3 regions of the Neptunomonas sp. ABH4_499 genome follow, and region 2 is predicted to be linked to each of the others. Evidence: predicted binding sites of a transcription regulator. Region 2 holds the regulator's gene; each other region holds the start of a gene.

Region 1 (4,722 bases), on a different contig from region 2:
TACCCCCAATGAGTGCACCAGCACCGGTACCCACAACACCATCTTTGCGCCCTTCGATAACCACTGGCGTTACTGATGTGACCGTGCCGTAACGGATCGTTTGAACTTTGCGTGCATCGGCTTGGCTGTAGGCAGAGCCGGTTAAGCTTGGGCTAGCACATCCTGTTACTAACGCTGACACCAGAACCAAACCAGCCACTTGTGCTATGCGCTGCTTTTTCATGTCTCTTTCCTTTTATTAAACATCGAGCTCAGTATGAATCATGAAACTCAGACAAAAGCTGAACAAAATGATTCCTTAAGCCTGCTGATAAGCGCCATAGAGCCGTTCATACACGCCTTTATTGGATAGCAGGGTTTGATGATCCCCACGCTCCACGATGCGCCCATCATCAAACACATACACCGTATCGGCTTGTTGTACGGCGCTAAAGCGGTGTGCCACGATCAATACCGTTCGACCTTGTAAAAAGGCGTCCAAGGCGGCATGCAGTCGACCTTCTGTCTCTGTATCCAGGGCGGAGGTTGCTTCATCCAGAATCACCACTTGTGGGTCGCTCAGCACCATACGTGCGATAGCAAGGCGCTGGCGCTGACCACCCGAAAGGCGCACACCCTGTCGACCTACTTGGGTATCAAGCTTCGCATCAAGGCCCTCGACAAACTCATCTAACTGAGCAACCGCCAAGGCCGACCACAAAGCACTGTCATCGACATCTCGCCCCATGGTGAGATTGGAGCGCACCGTCCCATTAAACAAAATCGGGTGCTGAAGCACCGTTGCTATGTTTTCTCGGACCGCCTCAAAACCGATCTCATTCACCGGGATGCCGTTAAAGAGGATCTGGCCTTGGCTTGGTTGATACAAGCCCAGTAAAAGCTGCACCAAGGTGGATTTTCCCCCACCACTGGCACCGACGAACGCCACCTTCTCGCCCGCTGGAATGTGGAGATCCACCCCTTTTAATACCTCCAACTCATCGTTGTAGCTAAAGTGTAAGTCCCGCACTTGCAGGCTAACGCCGCTTTGCGCGCACTCAAACGGGTTTTGTTGCGCGGGGTACTCAGGCTCTTGTTTGAGTGAAAGCAGGCTGTTGACCCGTTTAAGTGCCGCTTTGGCCCCAAAGTACGCGTATTGCATGTTTAGGACCTCCTGAACCGGCCCCATCATGAACCACAAATAGCCAAACACAGCCATCATCTGTCCGACTGACAAACCAGAGAACACCACCATCAACATCGACACTGCACGAAACACGTCAAAGCCGATTAAAAACACCATAAAGCTGAACCGGCCTGCCGCTTCGCTTTTCCACTCAAACGAGGAGGACGACTCTTTTACCCCTTCTGCCAAGCCCACCAATCGGCTTAAGTAATGTGATTCGCGGTTTGCGGTACGGATTTGCTGAATGGCATCCAAGGTTTCTGTCAAAGCCCCTTGAAATACCTCATACGCTGAGTTTTCGGTGCGTTTTAGCTCCTTTACCCGCTTACCGATCTTCATGGTGACATAGATCACCAAGGGGTTCAGAAACAAAATGAAGAGCGCCAACTGCCAATGCATCCACAACAAAATGATGGCCGTGCCTAAAATCGATAAGCTGGCAACCAGAACCTTGCTTATGGAGGTCCCTACAAATCGATCAATCGTGTCGAGGTCCGTCACAAAATGAGAGCTCACCGCCCCACTTCCCATGGTCTCATATTCGGACATGGCCACCTTGCCTAAACGCTGAAGCAAGGTTTGGCGCATCCGAAAGATCATATCCTTGGAGATCAGGGTAAATTGACGCGACTGCCAAACGTTCAACACCAAGGCCATGGATCGAAGTACAATGGTAAACAGCAAGATCACGCCAATGTACAGCACAGGGCCATGCCACTCTGGTGGGAACCATGTATTCACGGTCTCGACCATGCCTGCCGGTTTTTCCAGCAGCACCTCGTCAACCAATAAGGGCATCAATAAAGGTAACGGGACGGCCGCACACGCCGCCAAAATGGCGACAAGATTAGCCAGTATGAGCTGCTTTTTATGATCAAGCGCGATATTACGAATGTAATTAAAATCGAAGATGGGTGGCTGGCTTTTCATAACACCTCTTACGTTAGGATGCGAGGTAAGTGTACCAGCCTGCCTTTGGAATAACGCCATAAAAAAGCCCCGCTTAACAAGCGAGGCGAAAGCACGTTTAAAAGATCGGTTCAGACAACCCGATTAGGCGGTTGCTGATTGCTCTTTGATCATGGCGTACATCTGATCTTTTAATTGTACGCGTTTAAGTTTCAAAGACTCTTCTGCTTGGGTTGATGCAGGCGTGACTTCGGCCTCCATCAGTTCAACTTGTTTGGTAATGTCGTGGTATTCATCAAATAGGCGAGCAAAGTGTGCATCGCTGGTTTTCAGTGTGTGAATTTCATCACGGTACTCGGGTAGATCAAGAATCAAAGCATGATGTTCAACGGTCATAAACGACACCTGTATTACCAAGGAAACTGAGTGGTTAATGGTTTTCACTTATCCCTTTAACCAATTTCAGTATCGTTAAAGATGCACTGCGTCACATTGATGCGGGTCAATAAAGCGACCTACCCTTCTGTATCCTGACTAGGCAGACGATAAAAGTCGGTTTTTACAAAACAAGGCTCGACCTCTCTTGCAACTCAAGGTAGGTTATACCACCTTACAAAAAGATCGAATTAAAGACTGTACGCAAAAGAGTAGCCTGATGGATAGCTTGACGTTACAACCGGTTGAATCCGTATCTGGAGAAGTCCAGATCCCTGGGTCTAAAAGCCTCTCGAACCGCATTCTGCTACTGGCCACCCTGGCCAAAGGCACCACAACAATCACCAACTTATTGGACAGTGATGATGTGCGTCACATGCTCAATGCCTTATCGAGCATGGGTGTGGAGTATTCCTTATCGGACGATAAGCGTACCTGCACACTCACAGGTCAAGCAGGCCCGTTAGGCCAAGCCAGCGATCATCTCTTTTTGGGTAATGCCGGTACGGCGATGCGCCCGTTGTGTGCTGCACTGTGCCTTAGCAACGGCGAATATGAACTGACCGGCGAGCCTCGCATGTACGAGCGCCCCATTGGTGACCTTGTGGATGCCCTGCGTCAACTCGGCGCTGACATCACCTACTTAGGCGATGACAACTACCCGCCCCTTCGTATCCGTGCACACGGTTTGAAAGGTGGCGAAGTCAGCATCAAAGGGAACATCTCCAGTCAGTTTTTGACGGCCCTATTGATGGCCGCACCACTGGCAGAAAGCGACCTCACCATCACCGTTGATGGTGAGTTGGTGTCTAAGCCATACATCGACATTACCCTGCATACTATGAAGCTGTTTGGGGTCGAGGTTGATAACCAAGACTACCAGCGCTTTGTTGTAAAAGCGGGCCAAACGTATCAATCGCCAGGTGAGATCATGGTCGAAGGCGATGCCTCTTCTGCTTCTTACTTCCTTGCCGCGGCCGCCATTAAGGGCGGTACCGTACGTGTCTATGGCGTGGGGGCTGACAGCGTTCAAGGCGACAAACGCTTTGCCGAAGTACTCGAAGCGATGGGGGCCGAAGTGACCTACGGCCCAACCTTCATCGAAGTGACTGGCAAAGGTGCATTAAATGCCGTGGATATGGACATGAACCATATCCCAGATGCTGCCATGACCATCGCAACCGCAGCCCTGTTTGCCGAGGGCACCACGGCCATTCGCAACATCTATAACTGGCGCGTTAAAGAAACAGACCGCTTAAGCGCAATGGCCACCGAGTTACGCAAAGTCGGTGCCGGCGTTGTGGAAGGGGAAGATTTTATCGAAGTCACCCCAACCGATACGTTAAAGCATGCCAGCATCGATACCTATGATGATCACCGCATGGCGATGTGCTTCTCGTTGGTGGCCTTGAGTGATACACCGGTCACCATCAATGACCCTGGCTGTACGCGAAAGACCTTCCCAGAATACTTTCAGCTGTTTGAAAGCATCTGCCAGAACGATTAATCACCGATCTGAGCATAAAAACGCCAACGAAACGCCAACGTGAGTTGGCGTTTTTTTTTATTGGCTGTCGCTTAGATGCGACACACCCTAGAGCGCGATTAACGTCTGGTTTAATCCATATCCGCCCAGCATTAAGGCAATAAACAGAAAGGCCGCCAACATCATTGGTTTAGGGCCTGCTTGTTTTAAGATGGCCACCCGTGTTTGGTACCCCAAAGAAGCCATCGCCAATGTTAAACACAGCTGGCTGATGATGTGTGCTTTGGCTCGAATAGCTTCCAGCAAGCTTACTGAGGCAACCTCTGGCAGCAACCAGCTGTTGATCATCACGACGGCGATAAACCCAAACACAAACCATGGAATGGGTAACCCCTTGAGGATTCGCTGTTCGCGGTTTGATTCTTTCGCCTCGCTTGAGAACAAATACCAGCCCAGCGTGACGACAAAGGGTGCCAATAACATCACACGGATCAGCTTAACCACCACCGCATTTTGTAAAGCCGCACCGCCTACACTGTCCCCAGCGGCGACGGCCTGGGCAACCTCGTGCACGGTACTGCCAATGAACACGCCGTATTCCGCTTCACTCATGCCACTGAAGGGGAAAAACACCGGATACAAAAACATCGCCGTGGTGCCAAACAACACCACCGTCGCGACCGCCATGCAAACATGTTGCTGTTTGGCTTTAAGAACGGAATCAGTC
Region 2 (4,722 bases):
AGCTGCGAGCCGCTTGCTGCCGGTAAAAAGCTTGCCACAGGCCATGTTACTGGGCTTTTTTTGGGGCTGGCTGCCTTGCGGTCTTATTTACAGCACTTTGGTCTGGAGCGCTGGCGCTAGCGACCCCGTCAGTAGCGCAACGTTGATGCTGTGCTTTGGCTTAGGTACTTTGCCGGCCATGCTGACCACGGGCCTCATCGCGCACAACATCAAGCAGTTGATGCAAACATCCTGGATGCCACGTGTTTCTGGGCTTTTGGTGATACTGATGGGCTTGGCTTCTTTCCCATGGCAAGGCTGGCTTAGCTTAATCGAAAATTAACACCCTGCCCAGCGAACATTGATCCGTATCAAGGTTTTGGTGTCAGAGCTTCTCTAGAATAGAGCCACTCTACTGCAGTAAGGGGGCTTCCCGTGTCATCACCTTCCGCCATCGCTTGGAATCTAGACCTTATTAACCGATACGACCTAGCGGGTCCTCGTTATACATCGTACCCCACAGCGTTACAGTTTGATCAAGAGTTAACCCCTCAATCCTTGATCACAACCGGTCAAACAACGGCGGACAAAAGCGCACCTCTCTCGCTTTACGTGCATATCCCGTTTTGTGCGCACGTGTGTTACTACTGCGCCTGCAATAAGGTGATTACTCGTAATCGAGATCGCGCTGAGCCCTACCTAGAAACCTTATTCAAAGAGATCGATCAGATGGCAGCCCTATACGGTGAAAACCGTTTGGTTGACCAGCTTCATTGGGGCGGCGGCACCCCCACCTTCATCAGTGATGATCAAATGGAAGCCTTAATGAACAAGCTTCGTCAGGCGTTTCGATTACGCGATGACGACGAGGGTGACTACTCCATCGAAATTGACCCGCGCGAGGTCACCTTCGACACCTTAGCTCGCCTTCGAAAGATCGGCTTTAACCGCATAAGCTTGGGTATCCAAGATGTAGACCCTGTGGTGCAAAAAGCCGTTAATCGCGAACAAAGCATCGAATCGGTACAAGCCATTCTTGATGAAGCGCGCCGACTGGGTTTTCGATCCATCAATATGGATCTGATCTACGGCCTACCCCATCAAGACCTTGAGCGCTTTAATAAAACGCTCTCGACGGTGATTAAGATGAGTCCAGATCGGTTATCGGTGTTTAACTACGCCCATATGCCAGAGCGCTTTCGCCCACAACGTCGGATTGATGCAGAAGCTCTGCCCTCTCCATCGGAAAAACTGCGAATTCTGCAATCCACCATAAACACACTGCTGGCAGCCGGTTATGTGTACATCGGGATGGATCACTTTGCCAAGCCGGATGACGAGCTTGCTAAAGCGCAGCGCGAAGGCCACCTGCATCGTAACTTTCAAGGCTATACGACACACGCACAATGTGATCTGGTAGCGATGGGCGTTTCGGCCATCAGCCAAATTGGCGATGTGTACTACCAAAACGAACACGAAGTAGATGCATGGGCAAACGCGGTCAAAACACGCGGGCACGCCATACGCCGTGGTGTGACCTTACATCAAGACGATCACATCCGTCGTCACGTGATCACCGAATTGATCTGCCACTTTAAGCTGGATATTCAACATGTTGAGCAGCAATTTGGGATGTGTTTTAAAGACTACTTCTTTGATGCCGAAGAAGAGCTAGCGCGTTTTGAAGCCGATAAGCTGATCACACGTAGCCCTGAAAAACTGTTCGTTACCCCGGCAGGGCGCTTGTTAATCAGGCGCATCTGTATGGCATTTGATGCCTACATACCGAAAGCTCAAAAGGTGCAGAGTTTTTCAAGAATTATCTAATATACCATTCAAACAAACGATTATTTGGTACATAATCTGTAGGGTTTTTGATGAATCCATCGAAAACCTTTACCACTATTTACAGGATTGGGTCATGACTGATACCGCCAAAGAAGGGAAACTTCGCAGCATTCACCAAGCTCATTGCAGCAACTGCAGCCTGAGCTCTCTCTGTTTACCCGTGTCACTCAACATGACAGAAATGGATCGACTGGATGACATCATCGATAAAAGTCGTCCGTTGAAAAAAGGAGAGCACCTGTTCCATCAAGGTGAGGGTTTTACATCTGTGTATGCCATTCGGGCAGGCAGCGTGAAAAGCTATACCCTTACCAATGAAGGTGAAGAGCAAATAACTGGCTTTTACTTCCCTGGCGAGCTGGTTGGCTTGAGCGGCTTTGATCACCAAGAGTACCCTATCTCGGTTAAGATTTTAGAAACCACGACCGTGTGCGAGATCCCATTCGATAACTTGGACAACCTGTGTGGGCAGTTGCCTGAGTTACGTCGCCAAGTGATGCGCACCATGAGTAAAGAGATCCGTGAAGATCAGCAAATGATGCTGCTGCTCTCGAAAAAGAACGCCGAGGAGCGCATCGCCACCTTCTTACTGAAGCTGTCCCAACGCTTTAAAGCCCGTGGTTACTCTGAAAGCAATTTCCGTCTGTCTATGTCTCGTAACGAGATCGGTAACTATCTAGGTTTGGCGGTCGAAACGGTAAGCCGAATCTTTACGCGTTTCCAGAAAAACGGACTCCTTGAAGTCGATGGCAAAGAGATTCGCCTACTGGATATGGACGAGCTCATGATTGCCTCTGGCGAGTGCGTAGGTGAAGAAGAGGAACAAGCACAAACACTCACGCTGTAAATCGAGACCCAACATAAAAAAGCCCTGATAACGCATTGTTATCAGGGCTTTTTTATTGATCAACGAAAACACAATCTTCACAAGTTCGCATGTGTGTTAGGCACAATAAAAAACGCCGGGCAGTTCCCTGTGCCCGGCGCCTAATGTTGCACAAAGAGTAGCCATCTCTGTGTAACCCAACGAGTCCATTAAACCTCTATTCAGGTTTAAAAACATTGAGCTGCGTCAACATAAGTACTTACCTGTAATTTCAAGATCCTAACAGAGTAACCAAGGTAGCCAATACACCGGCACCAGCCGCTTTGGCCGCCGACTCAACAAAACGACGCAACACGCCTTTAAAGTAGGCTTGGCGTTCCGCCCTATCCTGAATCTCCTTGGCGCTTTCGTAACCCTCTTTAAACTCAGCCACTTCCGCTGAATCAAACACGACATCAAGTACAGTAAATAAGCCCTCGGCCGAGACCTTGATCATTTCGGAGTTGAGCGAAAAATCAAACACCTGCTGCTGCGCTTTTAGCTGCCCCTGCAACCAATGTTTGGCCAGCATATCTTCGATGATTAAAAGAATACGGTCTTGTTCAAGCTCAAACACCGCGCGATCCAACGAGGCTAACAGGCGCGCTTTCGCCTCCTCTTCGATATCTCCCCCAAATTTGAGCGCCGCGTCATAACGCAGTTTTTTCACTTTAGACACAGGGGTTTTTAACATTTCGCTGACCGCCTGATGACTGTATACCGCTAACGGCGGCGAGCCATCCAAACCGTGCTTATCCAATAAGTGCATGACCAATGCATCCACATCGGACTTGGGCATCGAGCCTAAACCAAAGGTGAGGTAGTGTTTTAAAAACGCTTGTTCAAACGCGCTCATCGTCTTTGTGCTCCTTATTATTCGAGACTTAGCGATCCACACTGAGACGTTACCGAAACCAAATGACAGTCGGATGATGCATACCGTATTTTGCGCACTCGCAAGAACCCGATATACTTAGCGGTTGTGTTTGTAAGTGGCCTATTTGCCACGTAATTTCAGGAGTCAACCATCCATGTCTTATGACGAGTTTTACGTCAAATCTGTAATCCGTACATTACCAGACTGGCCAGAGCCAGGTGTGATGTTTCGTGATATTACGCCTATCTTTAAAGATCCTAAAGCACTTCGGATGGTTGCTAATGCGTTTATCCAACGCTACATGGAAACAGAAATCACTCACATTGCCTGCATCGATGCACGCGGCTTTTTGCTGGCTTCGATCATGGCGTACGAGATGCAGCTTCCTTTGGTATTGGTCCGCAAAAAAGGCAAGCTGCCGGGTGAAACCATTCACGAAGAATACACCTTAGAGTACGGCACATCGGTTGTAGAGATGCAAAAAGACGCCGTCTCTGCTGGCGACAAAGTTCTGGTCTTTGATGATCTGATTGCTACAGGCGGCACCATCTTAGCGGCCTGCACCCTGATCAAAAAACTCGGTGCCGAAGTGATTGAAAGCGCCGCGATGATCGACCTTCCCGACTTGCAGGGCTCGGCGCGCATTCAAGATGCCGGCATTCCTGTATTTACCTTACTGGCCTACGAAGGGCTTTAAGCCATACCAGGCTCGTTAACAGCAGGTCGCATTTGGCCTGCTGTATATCTCATCTTTGACATATCATGACGCAATCATTGCCCATCGATGCGGTGCTTCCAGAGCTTCTTGAAGCCATATCCACCCATCACACGCTGATCCTTAACGCAGAACCTGGTGCTGGTAAAACCACCAAAGTACCTTTGGCTTTATTAGCGCACCCGGCCTTTTCGAAAAAATCGATACTGATGCTCGAACCTAGACGCCTAGCCGCAAAGTCCGCCGCGCTTCGCATGGCTGAACTTCTGGGTGAACCGGTGGGTAAAACAGTGGGCTACCGGATGCGCTTTGAGTCAAAAACCAGCCAAGACACCCGAATTACGGTCGTTACCGAAGGCGTGTTACTTCGAATGCTGCAAAGTGACCCTTCATTAGAGTCGACCGGCATGGTGATTTTCGATGAATTTCATGAGCGCA
Region 3 (4,722 bases), on a different contig from region 2:
GCTCGGTTGGCCTTTTGGTGCAATCCCCATCGGATGCCAGCACCGACGAGATCCCGCAGGGGGACTTGGATACCGCCGTCGAATACGGCAAACGCATCGCCGAAGTCACCCAGAAACTGGGGTAATTGACCCCGTTGATCACGGAAAAGAGCGTTTCGGCGCTCTTTTTTGCGTACTGGCTAAAGAATGCTCAGTCTTGTATAGTCGCGTTTGCTCAGGATGAGTAAATCAATCAATAGTAAAAGGAAATATTATGCCTTCCGTATACGAACTGGCTAAAATTTGCGAAGCCTCATATGATGACCACCCGCATGTCGATGGTTGGGAATTAGTACAACCTACATATGATTTTTTTAGTACAAAAGGCTTTTTTGCTGCCTTATTAAAAAAGGGAGATGAATATGTTGTTGTTTTTAGAGGAACGGATGCCATAACAGGTGATGTAAAAAGCGATATCCAATTAACTTTAGGTATAACACCTGACCAATATAAATCAGCAGAGAGAACTTTAAACTCTGTTTTATATAAATTGCAATTAAAAAGTAGAAACAAGCTTACACTTACAGGACATTCTTTGGGTGGTGGATTAGCTGCATTACTTTCATCTAGGAAAAACTATCCTGTTGTTACCTTTAATGCGCCCGGAATGAGAAGAACAGCACTAGCCTCTGATAGAAACATTTTATTTACCTCTGTATTTTCCAGCACAATATCTAATATCACAAATTATATAAAAAATAAAAATGGCATCAGAACTTATATGGATTCATATAGAAATGTATTACACATTCGCAGCGAATGGGATATCGTTTCAATAGGGGCCGGCCCTAAAATAGTAAAAAACTCTATTACCCTAGAAAATAAAAGTTGCGAGACTGATTATTCCCTATTATCTATAACCAGAGCAAAACGTGCTGCTTTGAGAACACTTTGTGCTCATGAAATATCAAAGTTAGCTAACGTTCTTGCTAGTATTACAGAACTGAACGATGAGATTCAATGGTATGAATAATATATATTTTTTAATAGCGGTACTTTTATCAATCACCTCATTAAACATTAATGCTGATGATAAAAAAGACTACGCCTTTGTTTATAGTAAAGGTTTTGAAAAAACGTATAACATGAAAGGATCTCCAGTAGAACTACCAGATGGAATTCATGCGCTTAGAGCTTTTAAGTCAAAATCGGGGTTAGCTGAGGGCTTCATTCTACAAATCTATGTCAGTAACGATATAGACTTAGGCTTTAAGGAAGAAGAAAAGACATTGTTGTCTTATGAAAATGCAACCTATGGGTTTGCTCACTTTGAAGGAGTGGTATCCTACACCAACGATTCCCTTCAGGAACAAGAGAATAGGCTCGAAAAACAGCAAAGTGATGAATATGGTACAAGAGTCTTGTCATATTCAGAACTTATGGCTGGAACAGCTATCTTTCTTCGTTATACTAAAAACGTAATACCAAATCACACCTTGATCGAGGTTGCTATTCCCGGCCCAGAAGATACTGCTGTTTACTTATTCACTGGCGATAAACCAGTGACGGGAATCAAAAACCTTCTAAAAATTACAGGAAAACTTAAGGAAACGGATGATATATCTTCCGATGGGTACTTAAAAATACCGCTTCCGCAAGAAATTCAGGATTTCTACATGGAAAATTGTGGAACGGTATGCCCTTGAGGATATTTATGAACAGTTATTTATAGATAAATAACTGTTCATATTATATATAAGAACAAAACGATTTAGTAATGCTTAAAAAATATATAATTTTATCTACTTTATTTTTTATTGGTTGTTCATCAGGCAGTGATCAAAGCACTAGTAATAAAACCGATCAAGACTATGCCTTTGCTTATGATGAAAACTTTAGTCAAACCTTGAAAACAGTGAGTGGGACTCCTGTTGACTTACCTGACGGTATACATGCAGTTAAAGCATTTAAATCTCACACACTGCATGCAGAAAAGTTTAACCTTCAATTATTTATTACAGACCCTATTAATCTAAACTTTACCGAACCTGATAAAACATTTCTGGCTTATGAAAGTTCAACGTATGGTTTCTTAAGTTTCTCCCAAGCTAGGGGGTTTTCAGATAAAGAAAAACTGAAAAAGCATAATATTGAAGAAAAACGCCAAAGTGATGAATACGCTGGTCGAGTGCTTACTTACTCAAAGAACCTAGCAGGTACGGCATCTTTTTTACGTTACTCTAATACTATTCTTCCGGGATATACCCTCATTGAAGTAGCCATTCCTGGACCAGATGTGGAAGCCGTATATCTTTATACCGGTACAGACGTACCCGTAGGTGTTCAACCCATTCTTAGAATTACCGACAAATTAAAAGAAACCGATGATTTATCTTCCTACGGATATCTGAAAATACCTTTACCACAGGACATTAAAGATTTTTACATGAAAAATTGCGGGTCGTTATGCCCACCTTAGGAACACTCCCACTGAGCGCCGTGTAGGTTATATTGCGCAGATCTGAATGGGCTATCGCATTATCTAGATCAGTCTACTCTAGAGAAAAAAGAGCTTTTGGATCTATCCAAAGCCCTCGTGAAGTAACCTCTCTTGATCTAAGAGTGAGGAGCCCTCCTCACTCTTCTTTACCTCTTTTTCTTTTGCCCTCGATCAATTTCAGTAAAAAAACAGTACTTTAGTACTACAAAATCACGACCTATTGCTGACCTGCGTCTAAAAACTATCTGCTCACATCGGGTCTAATAGATCGCATAACACATGATAATGATTTTTGTTTACAGCGTATCAAGGAGAGATTGATATGAAAGCTGCTGTTGTTAGCGAATTTAAAGGTCCTTTAGAAATCAAAGAGATGCCGCTACCTGAGGTAAAAGCACACGATGTATTGGTAAAGATTCATGCGTGCGGCGTCTGCCATACCGATTTACACGCCTGCCACGGAGACTGGCCGGTCAAACCAAAGATGCCTCTGGTACCTGGGCACGAAGGTGTGGGCGAAATTGTTGAGGTTGGCAGTGAAATCAGCCACCTGAAAAAAGGCGATCGCGTGGGTATTCCTTGGTTGTACAGCGCCTGCGGTCACTGCGATTACTGCCTCGAAGGTAAAGAGACCCTGTGTCTGGAACAGCACAACGCAGGCTACTCGGTTGACGGTGGCTTTGCGGAATACTGCCTAGCTAACGGTGACTACACAGTTAAAATCCCAGACGGTTTAAGCTATGTCGAAGCGGCACCTCTGTTCTGTGCGGGCGTGACTACGTACAAGGCGCTGAAAGTGTCTGAAGTGAAACCCGGTCAGTGGATGGCGATTGTGGGCGTAGGTGGCTTGGGTCACTTGGCCATTCAGTACGCGGTTGCGATGGGTATGAACGTGATTGCGGTTGATACCGGTGATGCCAAAATGGCTCTGGCAAAAGAGCTGGGTGCAGCGCACTGCATCGACTTTATGAAAGAGAGCCCATCCGAGAAAATCGCCGAACTCACCAACGGTGGCGTACACGGCGTTGTCTGCACGGCGGTGTCTAAGCCTGCGTTCTCAGAAGCATACAAATCGATCCGTCGTGGCGGCGCTTGCGTCTTGGTTGGTCTGCCACCTGAAGAGATGCCAGTGCCAATCTTCGATACCGTGCTGAACGGTGTGCGCATCATCGGCTCCATTGTCGGTACCCGTAAAGATCTAAAAGAGTGCCTGCAGTTTGCCGCCGAAGGTAAAGTGCGCGCGACCATCGAAACGAAGAAACTTGAAGACATCAACGAGATCTTCGCGGATATGGAGAAAGGTGAGATCACCGGCCGTATCGTGATGGAAATGAACTGATCGTTTGATCGATATAAAAGGGCGCTTCGGCGCCTTTTTTTATGCTGCCACCCCTAAATCTTCCATGGATGGGCCTCCTCACAGCACAGTGCTTGATCTTTCTAAAAATCAACCTAGAATGCTGTATATATAAACAGTATCTGGTGTCACTATGCTGCCATTCATTCCTCTTAGAGCACAAGCAGGCATCAGCGGTTTTGAGTCGCCTGCGGCAGAATATGCCGAGCTTGCCTTGTCGCTTGATAACATTCTGATTGATCACCCCAGTGCAACCTACCTTGGTATTGTCGAAGGGGAATCCATGACCGGCGTCGGCATCTTCCCAGGCGATATTCTGGTCGTGTCCCGCGCAGAAACCGTACGCGATGGCGATGTGATCGTTGCTACCTTAAACGGCGCATTCGTCTGCAAAATTGCTGATACCCGCAACAAGCGCTTGCTGTCCTCCTCCCAACTGTTTCGTGACTATCAACTGCGCGAAGGGGATGAGTTCTCGGTGGAGGGCGTGGTCACCCGCTCGATTCGGCTGTTCAGACCCCTCACGAAGGAGCTGCGCTGATGTTCGCGCTTGTCGATGCGACAGGCATGTATGCATCGTGCGAGAAGATCTTCGACCCCAGCATACGTAAGCGGCCCGTGGTGGTGCTCAGTAATAACGATGGCTGTGTGGTGGCTGCTTGCCCGATGGCGAAAAAGCTCAATATCCCGATGTTTGGAGCCTACTTTCAGATCAAAGACCACTTGGCCAATCATGGGGTGGTGATTCGCTCCAGCAATTACGAGCTGTACGCGGACATCAGCGCGCGCATGATGGATACCTGCGCGCGCTTTGCGCCAGACCTTCACGTGTACAGCATCGATGAGTGCTTTTTAAGTTTTCTGCACTTTACCCCAAGCGAAGGGT

The links. Region 2 encodes FNR, which switches genes on or off when oxygen is low (the NO sensors DNR and NnrR bind a similar motif). Its sites were predicted from a motif close to TTGATNTANATCAA; they were not measured.
Region 1: the regulator FNR is predicted to act here: its motif matches at 2,567-2,580, upstream of ACXAF9_RS10170 (HP1242/YdcH family protein).
Region 3: the regulator FNR is predicted to act here: its motif matches at 2,641-2,654, upstream of adhP (alcohol dehydrogenase AdhP).

Annotation. Positions count from the first base shown of each region.
Region 1 covers NZ_JBSWXK010000008.1:93,892-98,613, reverse strand. The annotation lists gene ACXAF9_RS10180 (outer membrane lipoprotein) at 1-223, opposite strand, end outside; gene ACXAF9_RS10175 (ABC transporter ATP-binding protein) at 299-2,095, opposite strand; gene ACXAF9_RS10170 (HP1242/YdcH family protein) at 2,219-2,470, opposite strand; gene aroA (3-phosphoshikimate 1-carboxyvinyltransferase) at 2,730-4,016, shown strand; gene ACXAF9_RS10160 (YeiH family protein) at 4,104-4,722, opposite strand, start outside.
Region 2 covers NZ_JBSWXK010000005.1:69,117-73,838, reverse strand. The annotation lists gene ACXAF9_RS06590 (sulfite exporter TauE/SafE family protein) at 1-322, shown strand, start outside; gene hemN (oxygen-independent coproporphyrinogen III oxidase) at 415-1,806, shown strand; gene fnr (fumarate/nitrate reduction transcriptional regulator Fnr) at 1,901-2,674, shown strand; gene ACXAF9_RS06575 (hypothetical protein) at 2,925-3,548, opposite strand; gene ACXAF9_RS06570 (adenine phosphoribosyltransferase) at 3,724-4,266, shown strand; gene hrpB (ATP-dependent helicase HrpB) at 4,332-4,722, shown strand, end outside.
Region 3 covers NZ_JBSWXK010000010.1:32,269-36,990, forward strand. The annotation lists gene ACXAF9_RS11550 (flavodoxin family protein) at 1-125, shown strand, start outside; gene ACXAF9_RS11555 (Tle-like phospholipase domain-containing protein) at 254-1,012, shown strand; gene ACXAF9_RS11560 (hypothetical protein) at 1,005-1,685, shown strand; gene ACXAF9_RS11565 (hypothetical protein) at 1,757-2,458, shown strand; gene adhP (alcohol dehydrogenase AdhP) at 2,802-3,818, shown strand; gene ACXAF9_RS11575 (LexA family protein) at 3,970-4,377, shown strand; gene ACXAF9_RS11580 (Y-family DNA polymerase) at 4,377-4,722, shown strand, end outside.